4 regions of the Paraburkholderia sp. JPY419 genome follow, and region 3 is predicted to be linked to each of the others. Evidence: predicted binding sites of a transcription regulator. Region 3 holds the regulator's gene; each other region holds the start of a gene.
What was found. The regulator FNR, encoded in region 3, switches genes on or off when oxygen is low (the NO sensors DNR and NnrR bind a similar motif). The targets are predictions, from matches to a motif close to TTGATNNNNATCAA.
Positions count from the first base shown of each region.

Region 1: a site for FNR is predicted at 1,925-1,938, ahead of QFZ91_RS24085 (OmpW/AlkL family protein). Genes of this name have one in related genera too.
Region 2: a site for FNR is predicted at 3,087-3,100, ahead of QFZ91_RS40345 (universal stress protein). Genes of this name have one in related genera too.
Region 4: a site for FNR is predicted at 1,773-1,786, ahead of QFZ91_RS26845 (universal stress protein). Genes of this name have one in related genera too.

Region 1 covers NZ_JBNDKV010000003.1:109,226-113,861, reverse strand. The annotation lists gene cyoB (cytochrome o ubiquinol oxidase subunit I) at 1-241, opposite strand, end outside; gene cyoA (ubiquinol oxidase subunit II) at 248-1,144, opposite strand; gene QFZ91_RS24085 (OmpW/AlkL family protein) at 1,228-1,866, opposite strand; gene nifK (nitrogenase molybdenum-iron protein subunit beta) at 2,349-3,908, opposite strand; gene nifD (nitrogenase molybdenum-iron protein alpha chain) at 3,978-4,636, opposite strand, start outside.
Region 2 covers NZ_JBNDKV010000004.1:2,581,560-2,586,195, forward strand. The annotation lists gene QFZ91_RS40330 (hypothetical protein) at 1-134, opposite strand, end outside; gene QFZ91_RS40335 (SUMF1/EgtB/PvdO family nonheme iron enzyme) at 131-1,423, opposite strand; gene QFZ91_RS40340 (helix-turn-helix domain-containing protein) at 1,538-2,194, opposite strand; gene QFZ91_RS40345 (universal stress protein) at 2,510-2,977, opposite strand; gene QFZ91_RS40350 (FadR/GntR family transcriptional regulator) at 3,260-3,949, shown strand; gene QFZ91_RS40355 (acyl-homoserine-lactone synthase) at 4,006-4,599, opposite strand.
Region 3 covers NZ_JBNDKV010000001.1:1,314,463-1,319,098, forward strand. The annotation lists gene QFZ91_RS06120 (universal stress protein) at 10-513, shown strand; gene QFZ91_RS06125 (universal stress protein) at 557-1,018, opposite strand; gene QFZ91_RS06130 (response regulator) at 1,267-1,674, shown strand; gene fnr (fumarate/nitrate reduction transcriptional regulator Fnr) at 1,691-2,473, shown strand; gene QFZ91_RS06140 (PAS domain-containing sensor histidine kinase) at 2,596-3,696, shown strand; gene QFZ91_RS06145 (universal stress protein) at 3,730-4,200, opposite strand; gene QFZ91_RS06150 (zinc-dependent alcohol dehydrogenase family protein) at 4,595-4,636, opposite strand, start outside.
Region 4 covers NZ_JBNDKV010000003.1:672,826-677,461, forward strand. The annotation lists gene QFZ91_RS26825 (hypothetical protein) at 1-278, opposite strand, end outside; gene QFZ91_RS26830 (hypothetical protein) at 413-721, shown strand; gene QFZ91_RS26835 (LemA family protein) at 769-1,065, shown strand; gene QFZ91_RS26840 (flavodoxin family protein) at 1,057-1,416, opposite strand; gene QFZ91_RS26845 (universal stress protein) at 1,869-2,705, shown strand; gene QFZ91_RS26850 (hypothetical protein) at 3,222-3,482, shown strand; gene QFZ91_RS26855 (DUF3892 domain-containing protein) at 3,824-4,159, opposite strand.

The sequences.
Region 1 (4,636 bases), on a different contig from region 3:
GGCGCATCATTACGGCGTCGGCAAAGCCGCGCACCAACATGAGCACGGCCACGATCATGTACATGACGCCGATGCGCTTGTGGTCCACGCTCGTGAGCCACTCGACCCAGAGGTACTTCCACTTACCTTCTAAGGTGACCAGCCAGAACACGCCGAAGACAACAAGCGCCATGAACACCGACGCCCCCATGATGATGGGCTGATCGAGCGGCATCGCGTCTAATGTGAGTTTTCCGAACATGGCTGTTTACCCCTTGGTTACGCACGATGAGACAGTGAAATCCGCGACGTTGCCGTTGTTGTATTTGCCGACGATTTTGTCGAAAAGCCTCCGGTCGACCTTCGAGAAGTACTGCACGGGCGCGTTTGCCTGCGGCTGCGTGACCGTTGCGTACCGATCCATCGTAAGCTGGGTCGATGAAGCTTTTACCGTCTCCACCCACGCATCGAAGCCCTGCTGGCTCGTAGCCACCGTACGGAACTTCATGTCAGAGAAGCCTTTGCCGCTATAATTCGACGAGAAGCCCGTGAAGTCGCCCGCTTCGTCGGCGATCAGGTGTAACCGGGTTTGCATGCCGGCCATCGCGTAGACTTGAGTGCCAAGTTGCGGGATGAAGAATGAGTTCATCACCGAGTCCGACGTGATGCGAAAATTGACCGGCGTGCTCACAGGCACCGCCAATTCGTTCAGTGTAGCGATGCCGAGGTCAGGATAGATAAAGAGCCATCTCCAGTCGACCGCGACGACTTCGACGTTGATGGGCTTCACGTCTGATTCCAGTGGTTTATAAGGGTCGAGCTCATGCGTGGTACGCCACGTAAGGATGGCGAGGAACAGAATGATGGCAGCGGGTATGGTCCAGATCACCACTTCAATCGCCGTTGAGTGAACCCAGGTCGGGACGTAGCGTGCGCTGCGGTTCGACGCGCGGTAGCGCCACGCGAAGGCAAGCGTGAGGATAATAACGGGCACAACGATCAGCAGCATGGCCCATGTGGCCGAGGCGATGAGTGATCTCTCCGCCGTGCCTACGCTACCCTTGGGACTCAGCACGAGAAAGTTGGGTTTGCACCCAGCAAGAGAAACGAACAGCCAACCACCGATGGGGATTAACCGCTCTTTAAAAGCTTTCCTGTCTGTCATGCCCATCTTCTCCCAAGTTGCCACTGTACAAGGAGCGAAGCCAGCCGTTCACTGAATGGTCTGTCGCTTGAGATTCGCAACGTCTAGAACTTCACCCCGACGCCAATACCAATGACCAGCGGATCGACATGCAAGGTGCCAATTGACGAGCCGCTAAGCGATGCGTCAGTCTTCATCCATATCTTCTTGATGTCGGCGTTAACGAATAGACTCTTTGATGCCTGCACGTCAATCCCGACCTGCAGTGCAGGACCAACGCTGTGATTCTTTATAGCGACGGGTACACCTCCCGCGTGCAATCCGTTGTTATAGAAGAGCGTGTAGTTGAGTCCGGCACCAACGTACGGTCGAACGCGTCCCGCATGATTAAAATGATATTGCAATAACAATGTCGGTGGCAGCAAGTTAGCGCCACCAAGGTCGCCGAGATTCGACGTCAGGTGATGACGTGAGGTACCAAGAATCAACTCCACGCCGATGCTGTCCCGTACCATATAAGTGAAATCGACCTCTGGCACCAGCGCGTTGCTTACGCCGACATCGAGCACGGAAAGCGTGTCAGTCCTGCGAACTTGCGGCTCAATGCTTATCGCGCGGAGGCGTACCAACCAATCACCTGCGTAGTTTCCGACGACTGCACTGTCAGCGGCGTTAGCTGCGTGCGGTCCAAATGGTGACATAAGGAGTAGTGCAGCAGCCACATTGCGGAGTTGCTTTATCATTGTCATTACCTTTAGCCATTAACCTTCTGCACTGTGCACGAACTTGTGGCCGATAGCGTTGATCGCAATCAACTGATGTTTTGCGCAGTGCTTGTGTGCGTTCCCGCGTCGCAGACCATATAAATTCTTGCACTTCTCCGTCCGCGCTCCGAATTGCGCAATGCGTCCCGAAATGCTTTTCAGCCGATCGTGGGATGGCGATCTGCCGTGTAGCTCTCCGTGACACTAAGTAGCGTTATGAATGGCAAAATGCAGCGCGGAGAAGTCGATCTTCGTCTGCTGGTCGACTAACCGCCGACGCTTCGCGAAAGGTCCGGCGCAATCGTCCCGCCGCTCCTATTTGTCGATTTTTGCCTTCGCGCTTCGGTATTGCCAGCGATGTCGAGCAACTAGGGAGACCCAATATCCATGCTTTCCGGAGGGTTGAACTGCCCCCCCTTTGAGCACTCAACACTGAGCCCATCCCCGAACAGCTCCACCTCTCACCGGATGATGTCATAGCTGTAATCGGTCTTCGAGATGTCAATCGTGTTTGCATCGAGTGTCTCGAAGAATTCATCCAGCAGCGCTAACAGAACGCGTAATGCCCCCGCATACCCCCACGTCGGATAGCGATGGTAATGGTGACGGTCGAAAATCGGAAACACGAGTCGGACGAGCGGCGTACCAGTGTCGCGCTCCAAGTACTTTCCGTGTGTATTGCCGATCAGGAAATCCACTGGTTCCGTAAATAGCAGCGAGCGCAAGTGCCATAGATCGCGCTTTGGATAGACCTTGCATCCTTCACCGTATGGCGACGCGTCCAGCAATGCCCGAACCTTTTCCGCCCACCCGTCGTTACCGTTCGTCGAGAGCACGTGCACTGGCTCCGCACCCAACTCGAGCAGGAAGTTCGTGTAGCCGAGCATCTGATCTGGATCGCCGTAAAGCGCATAGCGCTTGCCGTGCAGACTCGCCTGACTGTCTGCCATCGCATCAACTAGTTGCCCACGCTCCTTTTCAAGTTCAGCCGGAATTGGTCTTCCCGTCACCCGCGAAATCTCCATGAGGAAATGATCTGTACCGGAAACGCCGACAGGCGCATTCAGTGACACGACTTCGTGACCATGATCCGCGAGGAACTTGCTGGTCTTCTCACAGCAATACTCCTGGAAGACGAACGTTGCTTTGGCGTTCAGCGCACGCTCGACTTCCTCTTTCGTAGTCCCGCCCTCGTACATCCGAAATTCGCCATCAGTTGGGGTGTTCCATGTTCCCGATGGATCGCAAATAATATTCACGCTTACGCCAAATAAATCGAAGATACGCCGAATCTCCTTCATGTTTCCGACCACGAAGCCGTCGAATCCTCCGATAAAGTTTACGCTCTCGTCCGGCACTCGCAAGAGTGGTGCTGTAGTGCCTGCCTTGCCGTCCCAAAAGTACTTGAGGATGCCCAAGAGCGCATTGTCGTAGCCGGTCACGTGGCTGCCGACAAAAGCGGGCGTATGTGCGAACGGCACGTCGTAATCTTGTGGCACGCTGCCCTTCTGCTTGCTATTCTTGATGAACGCGTCGAGATCGTCGCCAATCACCTCCGCCATGCAGGTCGTGGAGACGGCGATCATGTCGGGCTTGTAGAGATTGTACGCATTCGCAAGACCGTCGATCATGTTGTTCAGACCACCGAAAACGGCCGCGTCCTCCGTCATGGACGAACTGACGCATGACGTTGGCTCTTTGAAATGTCGCGAAAAATGCGAACGGTAATAGGCCACGCAGCCCTGCGAGCCATGCACGAAAGGCAATGTCTTATGGAATCCGTTCGCCACGAACACGGCACCAAGAGGTTGACACGCCTTGGCTGGATTTATGGTCAGTGACTCTCGGGCGAAGTTCTTCAGTTTATAATCTTCTGTCTTTGTCCATTCGGCGACCTGATTTATCGCCTCGTCGGAATGGTTGAACTCGAAGTTATCTTTCTTATTCCGAAGGAGCTCCTGATACTCCGGCTCGCGAAATAGCAGTTCGTGATCGAGAATTTTGTCGCTTGATTGGGGCATGATTCACTCCTGTATTGGTGTTCTATGCAACCGGCAGTCGGCACCCATGCCGCTACCAGCCCGCAGCGCTCACGCCGCCTTTTTCCACGGTGCCTTCGACAGGCTCCAGACTGGACTCGAGATCGCCATGTCCATGTCCCGCGCGAAGATTGCGAAGCCGTCGTAGCCATGATATGGGCCAGAATAATCCCAGCTGTGCATCTGGCGGAACGGGACGCCCATCTTCTGAAAGACGTATTTTTCCTTGATGCCGGAGCCGACGAGGTCTGGTCGCGTATGTTCGACGAACCTCTCGAATTCGTAGCCAGTCACGTCGTCGTAAATCAGAGTGCCGTCTTTTATGTGATGCGTTGTGCGCTGGTAGTCGTCGTTGTGAGCAAATTCGTAGCCGGTACCGACAACTTCCATCCCAAGATCCTCGTACGCGCCTATCACGTGGCGCGGGCGAAGGCCACCTACAAACAGCATCACTTTTTTCCCCTGAAGCCGCGGCTTATATTTGGCTATGACGGCGTCCATCAACGAACGGTATTTTTCGATCACCTTCTCGGCATTTGCCATAATGGTGTCATCGAATCGGCTCGCAATCTCGCGCAAGCTTTTTTCGATCATTGTCGGGCCGAAAAAATTGTATTCGACCCATGGAGTGCCATACTTCTCCTCCATGTGCCGGCTGATGTAGTTCATCGAACGGTAGCAGTGAAGTAGATTGAGCTTAGATCGCGGCG
Region 2 (4,636 bases), on a different contig from region 3:
GCTGGCGGTCTCATGTGCGTTTCGCCAAGAAGCTGCGCTTTGCGTAACACCAGCTCGATGAAGCGGGGCGAAAATTTACCACCGTCAGTGAGCGGAAGCTGAATTTTGTTTTCAACTTCCGCTTTATTTGTCAACCCCGCACACACCGAAACCCCGCATACACATACTGATAGTGCGGCTGAAACCAGTTGCGAAATTCCGGCCGCAGCATGCACAGCGCGGTACGCGCCGAACCGCCCTTCAGCACGAAATGCTGTCCATCGAAGAAGTTGGCCGAATAGCCGGGATAGAACGGAAACGCTTCGAACCCCGGCAGTGCTTCGAATAGCGTCGAGGTCCATTCCCAACCGTTGCCGAACTGACCTTCCGCACCGAACGCGCTGACGTTGTCCGGATGCGCATCGACGGGCCGTGGGTCCCAGCTGCGGAAATCGAAATTCCCCGATGCCGCGTGCGGCGCGCCGTGCGCCGCGCGTTGCCATTGCGCCTCCGTCGGCAGGGCTTTGCCGGCCCAGCGCGCGTAGGCGCTCGCTTCGGCGTGGCTCACGTAGACGGGCCAGTCGAGCGGCAACGGTACGTCGTCGAACATCGTGCGCAGCGTCCATGCGGTGCGGCCGTCTTCCGACGTGCGTTGCGACCAGCCGGCCGGATGCTCGATGCACTCCGCTTCCTTCCACGCCCAGTCTTTCGGCGACCACCACTTCGGCTCGCGATAACCGCCGTCGTCGAGGAACTCGAGGAACGCACCGTTCGTGACCATGTATCGATCGATCTCGAACGCGGGCACCTCCACGCCCATCTCGCCGAATTCATTGTCCCAGCCGAAACGGCCGGCCTCGCGCGGCATGCCGAGCACGGTCGTGCCGGCGGGCACGCGGACCATCGACGACAATCCGTCGCGCCGCTCCGTGCGTGTCACCACCGGTTCGCGCAATGCGGTGTTTTTCTGCGCGAGCGGCAACTGATGGAGCATGTACGCGAGCGTTTCCGCGTGCATCAACCGATGCTCGATCGCGACGTTCAGCAACTGCACGGCCGCTTCATCGCCCACCGGGTTGCCGAGTTCGTCGAGCGCGGCGTCGATCTGGCGGCGCGCGCGCATCGCATACTCGCGGAGGGCGTCGAGCGACGGCCAATCGCTGGGCTGATCGGTGGGAAAGCCGCCGTCTACCGGATCGATGCCGAATGCGAACAGCTGGTCGAGTTCCGGTGCGAAAGCCGGCAGATCGAACAGACGCTGGTCGAACAGATTGCGATCGAACGCTTCGAGATGGCCGATATAGAACACCACACGGTGACGCTCGCGGATCGGCCGTTCATAGAGGTAGTCGGGTTTGACGATTGCAAACAGGTCATCGGTGACTTGACGCGCGTCGTGCAGGCGCTGCACGAGCGGATGATGCGGGGCAGGGTCGCGATTCATTGGGGCCGGGTCTCCATGCAACACGGTTGCCGTGGGGGGCGGTCTGAAAACTTTACCCCGTTGCAGACGGCGTGCCAAGACGAACCGAGCGACCGTTCAGCCCCGCCCAGCCGCTCAGACCTGCCGCAAGCCTTCGAGATCGACGATGTGAATATGCTTGCCCCGCGTGTCGATCAGGCCACGCTTTTGAAATCTTGACAGCGTGCGGCTGACCGTTTCGAGCGTCATGCCGAGGTAGCTGCCCATGTCCTCGCGCGTCATGCGCAGGTTGAATTCCGACCACGAGTAGCCGCGCTGCGCATTGCGCTGCGACACGTCCAGCAGAAAGGCGGCGACGCGTTCGTCGGCGGACAGAGAGCCGAGCACCATCATCTGCGCGGCCTCGCTGACGATCTGCGCACCCAGCAGCTTGTGCATGCGCTCCTGGATCGAACCGATTTCGCGACATAGCTGCTTCAGCGCACTGTATGGAACGATGCACACCGTGCTGTCTTCCAGCGCGACGGCGCTGCACGCGTGGATGTCCGCGCTGATGCCGTCGAGACCGAGCGGCTCGCCTGCAAGACGTAGGCCGGTGACCTGCTCGCGGCCGTCGCGGTGGACCATCACGGTCTTCATCGAGCCGGAACGCAGCGCGTAGATGCTGTCGAAGCGGTCGCCGCTGCGATACAGCGCTTCGCCGCGCAACACCGAGCGCGCCGAGCAGATCAGCGTTTCGAGCTTCGGCAGTTCCTCCGCGGACAGCCCCTGCGGCATGCAGATCTGACGCATCGAACAACTGGAGCAGCGCGCGGCGGTGCGTGCGGTGGCGCGTCCCGCCATGGACTCGCGGCTGCCGCTCGCGGCAGAGCCGGCGGAGCGGGTCGAGGAACGGGGCACAGCGGTAGGATTCAGCATGTTCTGCGCGCGATTGATTATTGGTAGTGGTGAAATTGTCCCACCCGTTATGACCCTCAACAGGTGGCAAAGTGACGCGTTCGCTGCTTCGCTTTCCTGGCGACGGTGCTGCCCCGACGAAGGTGGGAAGGTGAGCCGCCGCGGCCGATGTCGGCGTCGTGGCTCACCGTCTTGCGCATGATGACCGTGTCAGACGGGTTGCTTATCGGCGCCCGCGGCGGACGGTACCAGCAGAACCGGCAGCGTGGCCTGGCGCACGCAGCGTTCGGCGACGCTGCCGAGAATCAGCCGCTGGAAGCCACGCCGGCCGTGCGTGCCCATCACGAGCAGGTCTGCGTTGAATTCGGCGGCGGCGTGCAGCACGATCTCGGCGACATCGCCGAGCGACGAAGCTTCGGAAACCCCCGGGTCGCCTTTCACACCTTGCTCGGCCATCACTTTCGAAAACTCGGCACGCAGTTCCTGGCCTTCCTCGATCAGCCGGTTGCGCAGGATCGACGGGTCGTAGCCGGGCGCCTCGAAGTACATCGGCGTATTTTCGACGACATAAAACGGCCGCAGCACAGCGCCATTCGACTTGGCGAGTTCGAGCGCCGCTTCGAACGCACGGCGCGAGGTATTGCTGCCGTCGACCGCTACAAGGATGCGTTTGTACATATCGGCTCCACGTCAAAAAAGCGTCTGCCACATTGCCAGCCGCGGCAGGGTTTATTGATCTTTTATACCAATGAAGCTTAGATGATTGCCGGAAAAGATGCACTCGACCAGGATGTAAATCAAACATTTGCCAAATATTCAGACGCGGCGCGGACGAAATGGCGGGCGCGGCGGCGCGCGCAAGTGGCCTTGCATGCTTACAAAACCGCATAAGTTTGCTGAAGCTGGAACAAGGTTGGCCTTACAATCAGGCCATATTCAGACAAGCTGGCCAGTCCGCTGATGAACGATCGAAAAACCAAGGGCTTACCCGACCAGATCTACGGCGACATTCTCAACCGCATCCTCGAAGGCGAGTACAAGGAAGGCGAGCGGTTGCCGACCGAGCACGCGCTGGCGGAGCGTTTCGCCACGTCCCGGCCGACCGTGCGCGAAGCGCTCGCGCGATTGCGGGCCGACGGCATCATCTCGACGCGGCACGGCTCTGGCACGACCGTCGCGCGGCGCCCCGACCCGGACGTGCGCCGCTTCGCGCCGCTCGAAACGCTGTCCGATATCCGCCGCTGCTATGAGTTTCGCATCGTGACCGAGGCGGGCGCGGCCGCGCAGGCAGCGCTGAAGGCCGACGCCCAGGACATCGCCGCGATCCAGCATGCGTGGGACGAGCTGGAGCGCATCATCGAGGCGAAGGGCATCGGCGCGAAGGACGACTTCCTGTTCCACCAGGCGGTCGCGCGGGCGTCGAAGAATCCGTTTTTCATCACGGTGATGTCGTTCATCGAGGAACAGATCCTGTTCAGCATGAACCTGTCGCGCAATCTGTCGCTGGTCAAAACGGTGGAACGGCAGCGGGTGGTGCAGGCCGAGCACATGGCGGTGCTCGACGCGATCCGCCGCAAGGACTCGGCGGCTGCGGGCGCCGCGATGCGCGCGCATCTCGAGAACGCGCTGGAACGGATGTTCGGTTCCTGAGTCCGCGCGCGCGGGTGAAGCTGTCGAGATTTCGTGCGGCCACGCTCCGGCGCGGCTCAAGCCGCGTCGGCGACCGGCCCGAATAGCGAGGTCAGCGTTTTCGCGCTTACCGCGACGTCGAGCGCAACGGCCCGTTCGACGCCGATCTGCAGCGGCGGCCCGAGCCGGCTGATATCGAGCCCGGCACGGCGCAGCATGCGCTCGATCGGCGTGGTAGTCACCGTGACGTAATGCGTGATGCCCATGCGCTGTGCGAAGCGCATTACTTCCTGAATTGCGCGAATTGTCATATCCGTGAAACCAAAAGACTGTTCCTCCCCGTTGGTTTCGATCGCCCAGCGGCTCAGTTCCCAGATATGTCGGCCGACCGGCGCGGCCGCGCCATGCAGCAGTTGCGGGAAGGTGTCTTTCAGCATGTTCGGACCTTCGGTCGGCATCAGTCGCCAACAGCCGCGCAACCGTTCGTCTTCGCCCTGAATCAGCATGTAATACGGCCCGAGCGCGTCGTAGCCGTCTATCTCCATTCCCGCGATGGTCGGTATTTCCCAGCCGAGCCGGCCGTGAAAGACCCGGGCGCGCAGCCGGTACATCTCGTTGATCAGTTCGTTGTCGAATTCCTGCCGGAGTCCAATACGGATCGTGGTTTGCATGACGTTCTCCTGTGCGTGTTGGGGCTGCCACATACGC
Region 3 (4,636 bases):
GAGCCCGCCATGTTTCACCGCCTACTCGTCGCGCTCGACGGCAGCGCCACGGCCTCGCGCGCGTTCGACGCCGCGCTGACCCTCGCCGCCGAATCGGGCGCCGAGCTGATGCCGCTGTACGTGATCGACGTACCCATCATCGCTTACGACGCGCCCGGCTTCGACCCTTCCACGATCGAGGACGCGTTCATCGAGGAAGGCAAGCGGATCGCGGCCGACGCGCAGAGCCGGATGAGCGCACGCGGGGTCAAGGGCACGGCCCGCACCGTCGAAGCCGCGACCACCGGCGAAGACGTCGCGCATCGCATCGTCGAGACGGCGCGCGAATGGCACGCCGATGCGATCGTGATGGGCACGCACGGCCGCCGCGGGTTTCAACGGCTGATGCTCGGCAGCGTCGCCGAGCGCGTGCTGCGCCGCGCCTGTTGCCCGGTGCTGATGATTCCCGCGCAGGCGAGCGGCGCGACGCGCGTCCAGCCAGTCCCGGACAGCGCCGACAGCGGACCCGCCTGAGCGAACTCACCTGAGCCGCTAGAAACTGGCTCTGCGCGGCGCTTCAGGGCCGAGGGTGGGCTTGTTCGTCATGCCGCACGATCAGCACCGGTATGTCGGTCGACCGCACGAGCGACTCCGCGACGCTGCCGAGCAGAAAGCGCTGCACGCCACGGCGGCCATGCGTGCCCATCACGATCAGATCGGCCTGGATTTCGTCGGCGACGCGCGCGAGCACCGCCGACACGTTTTCGGCGTAAGCGTCGATCACCCGCACGCCGCCCGGCACCTGCGCCTCGCGCAACAGCTCGCGCGGGCCATCGAGCGCGCGGCTGGCGAAATCTTGCGCCGCGCCCGCCGGTTCCGGCTCGAAAGCCACGTCGGCATTGTCCGACCACTTGCCGTGCCCCACCACGCAGCAGGCTTCGAGCGTGGCGCCCGTCAGCTTCGCGAGCTTCAGCGCCTCGGCGAAGGCGCGCTGCGCGCTGGGACTGTCGTCGAGTGCAACCAGAATTCGTGCATACATGTCGGACTCCCTCTGAAAGCGCTGGCATGACCCGAAGTGGTGCCCTCGCGCGTTTGCACCGACAGTGTGAAGCGCGCCCCGCCACTCGGCTTGACGCAGGTCAACGGGCCGCCGCTCGGTGCCGCCGCTGCTGGACGACATCGCCAGCAACCCACCAGGAATAATCCTACAACCACTACCTGAACTCCTAGCACCGCTTAAAGCGCTGCCGATATATTTCCAAGATTAGGTCGCCAATACTGGTCGGTATGGACACCGCCCCGTCAGCCACCTTATCGAGAATCTTCCTCGTCGACGATGCGGTCGAGGTCCGGCGCCGGCTTGCTTGCCTGATCGCGCTGATTCCCGGCATCGAAATCGCCGGCGAGTCGGCGGGCGTCGAGCACGCGTTCGACGACATCGTCGCGAGTCGCGCCGATGTCGCGGTGCTGGACCCGTGCTTCTCGGGCAAGACCGACCTCCTGCTGCTCGCTGCGCTAGCGCGGGTGCGGCCGTCCATCGTCAGCATCGTGCTGACCAATCATGACGCGACGGCGTTTCGCCGCGCGTGCGAAGCGGCGGGCGCCGACTTCTTCTTCGACAAGACCTCGGAGTTCGAGCTCGCCTGCCGCGCCATCGAAGCGATTGCCTATGCGCGTCGTGCGCACCGGGTCTGACCGCCAGGAGCCGATCATGCAAGTTGCCGCAGTCCGTGAACCGCGCCACGACGCGCCTCGCACCTCGCACGTCGTACCGATCCACGTCGCGCCCAGCACCGCGGCGGCACGCCACGCCGTCACGGGCTGCTCCACCTGCGCGATGCGCGCGATCTGCATGCCGCCCGAGCTGACACCGGACGAACTGAGCCGGCTCGATGCGTTGATCTGCTCGACGCGCTCGATCAAACGCGGCGACGCGCTGTATCGCGCGGGCGACGAGTTTCAAAGCATCTACGCGATACGCGCCGGCTCATTCAAAACCGTGGTCATGCATCGCGACGGTCGCGAGCACGTTACGGGCTTCCAGATTGCCGGCGACTCGCTTGGCCTCGACGGCATCGGCGAGGCCAAGCAGAATTGCGATGCGATTGCGCTCGAAGATAGCGTCGTGTGCATCATTCCGTTCGCGCAGCTCGAGGCGATCTGTCGCGAGATCAAACCGATGCAGCATCACATCTATCAGATGATGAGCGGCGAGATCGTGCGCGAATCGAGCCAGATGATGCTGCTCGGCACGATGACCGCCGAGCAGCGCGTCGCGACGTTCCTCCTGAATCTATCGAAGCGCTTCAAGGCGCGCGGCTTTTCCGCGGCGGAGTTTCATCTGCGCATGACGCGCGAGGAAATCGGCTGCTTTCTGGGCATGAAGCTCGAAACGGTGAGCCGGATGTTCTCAAAGTTCCAGCGCGAGCACCTCGTCAAGGCGAACGGCAAAACGATCCGCATCGAAGACCCGGAACGACTGGCTCGGGTTTGAGCACCGGCGCGACGCACGCCCCACGTTCGTTCGCGGGACATGCCGGGTGGAACAGGCGCTCCTGAACTGATATAACTCAGTGCGTTGCGGTACGCGACCTTGCGTGGCCGCCCGGAGGAGCGATGGGTCTATCGAGCGGCGAGTCTTCCTGCTTCAGCAGTGCTGCGTCCGGGTCGGACGTGTCCGTCGAGGATCGTTATTTCATGTTGGTCGAGGCGGTGCAGGACTACGCGATCTTCATGCTGGACCCCGCCGGCCGCGTCACCAGCTGGAATCCCGGCGCACAGCGCATCAAGGGCTACACGCCCGAAGAAATCATCGGCCAGCATTTCTCGAAGTTCTATACCCCGGAAGACATCGCTGCCGGCAAGCCCGCGCGCGAACTGGAAACCGCCGCAGCCGTAGGCCGCGCCGAGGACGAAGGATGGCGTGTGCGTCGCGACGGCTCGCGTTTCTGGGCTAATGCGGTCGTTTCCGCCGTGCACGATGCGTCGGGCGCGCTGCTCGGCTTCGCCAAGGTCACGCGCGATCTGACCGAGCGCATGCGTCTTGCGGAACTCGAACGCGCGAGTCAGGTATCCACGCACACGCACATCGCCCGTGAAAACGAGCAGAAACGGATTGCGCGCGAACTGCACGACGATCTCGGCCAACGGCTGACGGCGCTAAAAATGAGCGTCGCGCTGCTCGAAGCGAAGCTGAACAAGCAAGCCGACACTGAGCCGCTTGCGGCGCAAACGCGCGAGCTGCAACAGCAGATCGACTGGATGGCCGCTTCGCTGCGGCGCATCGCCGCCGATCTGCGCCCCCCGCTGCTCGACGACCTCGGACTCGCCGCCGCGCTCGACTGGCTGGCCGAAGACTTTACGAAACGCTACAACGTGCGCTCGAGCGTGCATCTCGAACCGGCCGAGCCGGTATGCGGCGAATTCGCGGCGACGGCGCTGTTTCGCATCGTTCAGGAGGCGTTGACGAACGTCGCGCGGCACGCCAAGGCGAGGCGCGTACGCATCGACATGACCTGCGCGGGCCCGATCGTATCGCTCGATATCGACGATGACGGCGTGGGTGTCGCGCTGAATCATGCGCAGGGAACACATTCATTCGGGCTGCTTGGCATTCGCGAACGTGTGCGGCAGTTGCGCGGCAACGTGTCGTTCACCAGCTCGCCGGGCCATGGTTTCAGGATCTCGATCCAGATACCAGCCGACGCGCTCGTGTAGTGCTGCCACGCCGCCGCGCCGCGCTACCGCGGATTACTCCTCGGGCGCTTCCTCGCTGATCTGCTCGCGCATCAGCAACACCGGACAGGTCGAGAAACGCAGCACCCGCTCCGCCACGCTGCCGATCACGAGGCGCCGCACGCCGCGTCGCCCATGCGTGCCCAGCACGAGCAGATCGGCGTGGACGTCCTCGCCGTGGCGCAGCACGATCGTGGCGACGTCGTCGGACAGGCTCTCCGACTCGATCATCGCGGGCCGGCAACGCACATCGGCGGCGGCGCAGGCCTGCTCGGCCTGCTCGAGCACCGAGTGGCCGTCCTGGCGCAATGCTTCGACTAGCGCGAGCGGGTCGTAATAGCCGGCATAGGAAAAGATCGGCGTCTTGTCGACTACATAAACCGGATGCACGACGGCCTTCGTCAACGCGGCGAGATTCACCGCTTCTTTCAGCGCGCGTTTCGAAAAGCTACTGCCGTCTAGCGCGACGAGGATATGTTGATACATGCCGATTCTCCACTGAGGTTGGATTTGTCAACGCGCGTGGCGCGCCCCTGCTACAGATAAAAGGGCCCGCCCGCACTGGCCGGATGCGGCGTGCCGCGCGTATGCCGCGACGGTGAGCCGCGCGCTGGTCGCGGTCGACGAGACGAAAGCGCGCATTCGCGGCGACGAACTGCCGTGCGACATGCGTGGCGAGCGCCAGTCCGGTGCCGCCCGCGGACGCGATCATCACGCGGTGGAAGGTGTTGCCCTCGGCAGCAGTGTTCATCGGCTTTCCTCGGATCGTCGCGCCGCGCCTCGGCCCGTGACGGGGCGCCCAACGGTGCGCGCTTACATAATGAACGCCGGCGCGGCGGGCGGCTTGATCTGCATCAAGCGACCATGGCTCGCGAACAAATCATGAGCGGACCGCGAGCACGGCCGCGCCGGTCAGCTTGCC
Region 4 (4,636 bases), on a different contig from region 3:
CGGAAGGCCGCCTCGCGCGCGGTGCTCGCGCATCCGGCAACGAGCACCAGACATAGGATCGACACCCAGATCCAGCACGCGGCGCGCTTCATGACCGCGCCGGTGTCGGTGTGGCCGCCGAACCAATGCATTTGTCGATCTCGCTGGGTTTGCTGCTCATCGGGTTTCCAGTCTTTGTCGCGTCTGAACCCGGCCGACCGCAACTCCTGCGCCGCGAACTCGACATCGACGACCGCGTCGCGTCCCGTGACGATCGCTTCCCGGGTGTCTGCAAACATAGCGGCTCGTCGCGCATGAAGACTGATCCTGATCAAACATGCCATTGACGGCGATCAAGCGATGCCACTGCCACGCGTCTACGCTGCGATGAATATGGCCCCGGCCACATCCACACTACCCGGCGAGGACGACCTTGAGACCCGCCCTGATCGTTTCGATTCTGTTCGCGCTGCTCTGCATGTCAGGATGCGGGGGTGACATGGTGCCGGCTGCCGATCGCGAAGTCGCCGTGGCCTTTGCCGACGTGCTGGATCTCTACAACGAACGGCTCGAACTGACGGAGCAAGCGGTCTTGCTCGGCCCCAAGCATCTGTCGCCGGATGCGCCGGCGCTCGCGCAGATAGGTAGGTCGCGCACGGCGGTCGCGGATCTGCATGCGTCGCCAGCCCTGCTCGACTCGCCCGCTTCGTTCGAACGCTTCGATGTCGCGCACGCGATCTGACCGACGCGATCTCGCAACTGCTGATCGCATGCGAGGGCATCCGCCGCCTGAAAGCGAGCCCGGCGTTCCACGCGCTGCGGTCGCGGCTCGCCTCGTCCGCGGGGCGGATCGCCTTCGCGCGCGAGCGCTACAATGAAGCGGCCCAGCGCTACAACGCAGCGCGTCTCCGTTTTCCGTTCGACTTCGCGGACATGATTCATCCCACCCAGCATAGGCCCGCTTTCACGGCTCCGGACGGAACGCCTGTGCATCTTCATCCGCGCACCGATTTCGACGCGTTGCGCGGCTCGCTGCGTCGAGTCGCAACGTTTTCGACCGCGAGCCTGAACTCTCCGCTACACTAGCCACTCCATCTCGCGGCGCGCCGCCATTCTCGACCTGATCTTCTGCGCGAACGCGTCGCGCTTGACGCCGTCTTTGCGTCGATACAGCTCACTGCCGGTAAACACGCAGGTCGCAAGCGGCGCCTTGCCCGCCGCCTCAGACATCTGCTTCAGCGCCTCTTTGCCGCCGAACGCGCCCTCGCAGCAAAACAGCGCGAGCCGGAGAACCTGCGGGCCGTGCAATTCCAGCCACGCCCGAGCTGGCGCGCACGCGCCACGCGCCCAGACGGGCGCGCCAACGACGACGAGGTCATACGCTGCGACGTCGAGCAGCGCCGGGATGACCTCGGGCGTGTCGATGACACAGCGCATCGATCAACGATCCGACGAAACCGCGTGCACCGTTACGCGGTTCCGGACCGCCGCGTTCGCGAATCGGTTTGATGTCGGCGTCCAGCCTGGACGCGAGCAGCTCCGCATCACGCCGCGTTGTGCCGGTTCGCGAGTAATAGACGATGCGAAACCTGCAACGCTCGGACATATGCTTTCTCCGACATCGGACATTGGGCACCTCATCCGCCAATTGAGCGTCATGCGCTGCGAACGTGCCAGCTCGCGATGCGATGACGCTTCGATCAAGATTCGACTTGCGGGCGGTGGTGTCAGAGTAATTGAGCTCGGCCGGCAGCGATTGACCCACGTCAACTGGCGTGCGGCATCCGCGATGCTTGATCTGCGTCAACAGTCGTGCCGGGCTGGACCATAGACTAAATGTCACTACGGGCTGCGCCCGTTTCCACACGGTCTGTCAGGGAGCCTTGACGATGAGCTACAAAAGCATTCTCGTTGACCTCGATACGAGCGTTCGCGCGCATCCGCGCCTCGAGATCGCATTGCAGCTTGCCCGGTTTCACGCGCGGCTGACCGGTCTGTTTTCGACCTATGTGCCACCGCGCCACGTGTTCTTCGTCATGGCCGGCACTGCCGAGTACTACGCGGAGCACGAGCGCCAGCGCCACGAAAAGGCCGGCTCCCTCGAGCGGCTCTTTCATGCCGAACTCGCGCGTGCAAGGGTCGAAGGTCAGTGGATCACCGCAGACGGCTATGCGAACGACGTTGTGCCGCCGTACGCCCGTCTCGCCGATCTGATCGTGCTCGGACAGACTGATCCGGTCGACCCCGAGGCGGTCGTCGCCGAACAGTTCGTCGAGCACGTCGTGCTGTCGGCGGGACGGCCGGTATTGGTGGTGCCGTCGAGCGGGCGCGTCGCGTCGCCGGTCCGGCACGTGCTGATCGCGTGGGACGGCAGCCGTGAAGCCACCGGCGCGATCCACGACGCGCTGCCGTTCCCCGCGCATGCCGCGAAGGTGTCGCTGCTGACGGTCCATTCGCCCAGCGATCAACCGCCGCGCGACCGGATTCCCGGCGCGGACATCGCGCTGACCATCGCGCGTCACGGCGTGAAGATCGACGCGCGCGAGCTGACCATCGAAAACGACACGCCGGTCGGCGATGCTTTGCTGTCGCAGGCGTCGGAGCTCGGCTGCGACCTGATCGTGATGGGCGCGTTCGCGCACTCCCGCCTGCACGAAGTCGTACTGGGAGGCGCAACGCGCACGATGCTAGAGTCGATGACCGTGCCAGTGCTGTTGTCGCACTGAAGATCGCGCTTAAAGAGACCATCATGGTGTACGACACGGCGGGCTTCGATCCGTCGGTGACGACGGACCTTGGGCTACACGCGCCACTGACAGCCGAAGCGCGCGCGATCTGGGATCGCAGTCGCGAAAGGTACGACGGCGCTTTCGCGCGGCAGCCGAGCAGGCTCGCATTGAAGGGCTCTCATTGCAGCAGCAACAGACACCAGGCGAGGTACCGACCAAGGCTCCATCAGAGCTCCAACCGGAACGCAAACGGACGTGCTATTGCTGCGGGCACCCGAACCCCGCAGCAGCGTTTGAGTGTGAGAAATGCTTGGTGAGGCTCTAGTCGTCATGCCACTTCCGCAAAATATCCGGGACGGTCTGCCGGCAGTTCGGCTTGTCAGGGGCTGCCGGATGCTGCCCGACTCAGTGCGGCCGAGACCTGGGCACACACTTTGGGAGCCCGGGTCGCGCGAAGAACCAGATACCCACTGAGCTAGACTTGACCTATCGCTTGTACCGCCGGGACATGACATGTTCGATAGACAGACGCACCGAGGCTTCAGCATCACGGTGACAGCGCGCAACGACGTACGCGGCGGCTCCAATGTCACGCTGCTTGTCGAGCGCATCTTTTCCCACCGGGACGACGTGCGCACCGGCGCGCCGCTCGCAAAACCGGAGCATTACCACTCGGTGCACCCCGCAACTGCGGCCGTCGGCGAAGCCATGCGACGAGTCAGGCGGCTAATTGACGAGGCACTCGGTGAACGCGATCCGCTGGAAGGCGAGTAATTTTCAATTCGCAACTCTCCAGCCCGGTCTGCAGCGCGCCTTGCCCGGATTTTAAATCTGACCAAGCCAAACGACTGGCTCGCCCTTTCGGCAGCCGGACATAATCGATCGCTGCGAGGCGTGAAACCACGGCGGACACCCCTAGGGTAACGATTTCCGTCCCGCTCCGTCTTCGTCGACGGAATTCGCCATGTTGAACGAAACGAGGGCCCTAAAATGGGGGGGCTCGACAATAAGTGAGATTTCCCCGCTTAATCCACTCGCGTTTGAAACGCGAGTTGGCCAAGACGCCTCAAAGCGGTGGCCGGCCCGTCGAATTCGCCATGCTCAACGATAAGCATTTACCGGCACTGGGGCAGGCTGAGAAGGTTGTCCGCAGTGGTCACGTCGTGCCCCGTCCTGAGGAATTTTTGGCCTTGCGGGGTTTGCCAGACGAGCACATCAGCAGTCTGGTCACCTCTGACAACATAGAAGCTCCACCTACCCGTCTCAATCCCGTTAATAGCGTCTTTCTCGCTGATTTTCCACCGGCTCCCGTCGGGGTTCTTTCCGCCGATATGCGAAATGGCCTCGTGCCTACTCTGCTTTTTTGTCTTCCTGATGCAGAGAACCTGAATACGCTGCGCCATAAAACCCCCGCTCTTTATGATGGAGTTTGATATTGCATGATCCATCATATTAAGGAATTGCACGTTTACCCGCGATTTATGCGATATGTATTGGCGCAGATCAAACGGATCGGGATTTACTAAAACACAAGTTATTTCAATTCCTTCCGAGAAATCAGATTTGAAAGCCGACTTAACCCGCGAGGCTCGCCAACCGATTTCTCCCGAACCACCGAATCGGTGGTCTCGACGATTCGGGTCATTTTCACCGGGGGTCGTGAAACGCGCCTCCCTTGCAGGGCTGATGAAAGATTATTTCGAACAGCGCCGTCGTCGACCGCGCACACTATCGGATCGGATGCTCGCGACGCCGCGGCCTATTCGGTTGATGCCGCATTGCAAAGGGGATGGTCAAAGTGATGCACCCTTTGATGCAGTATGACCACCCGGTCGCACTGCATGGGAGTAACGAGCGACTATGTTTCCTACGAACGTGTAGGAAACCTATCTGGAGGGATTTGCGCAGTTTCCAGATGGCTAAAGCGG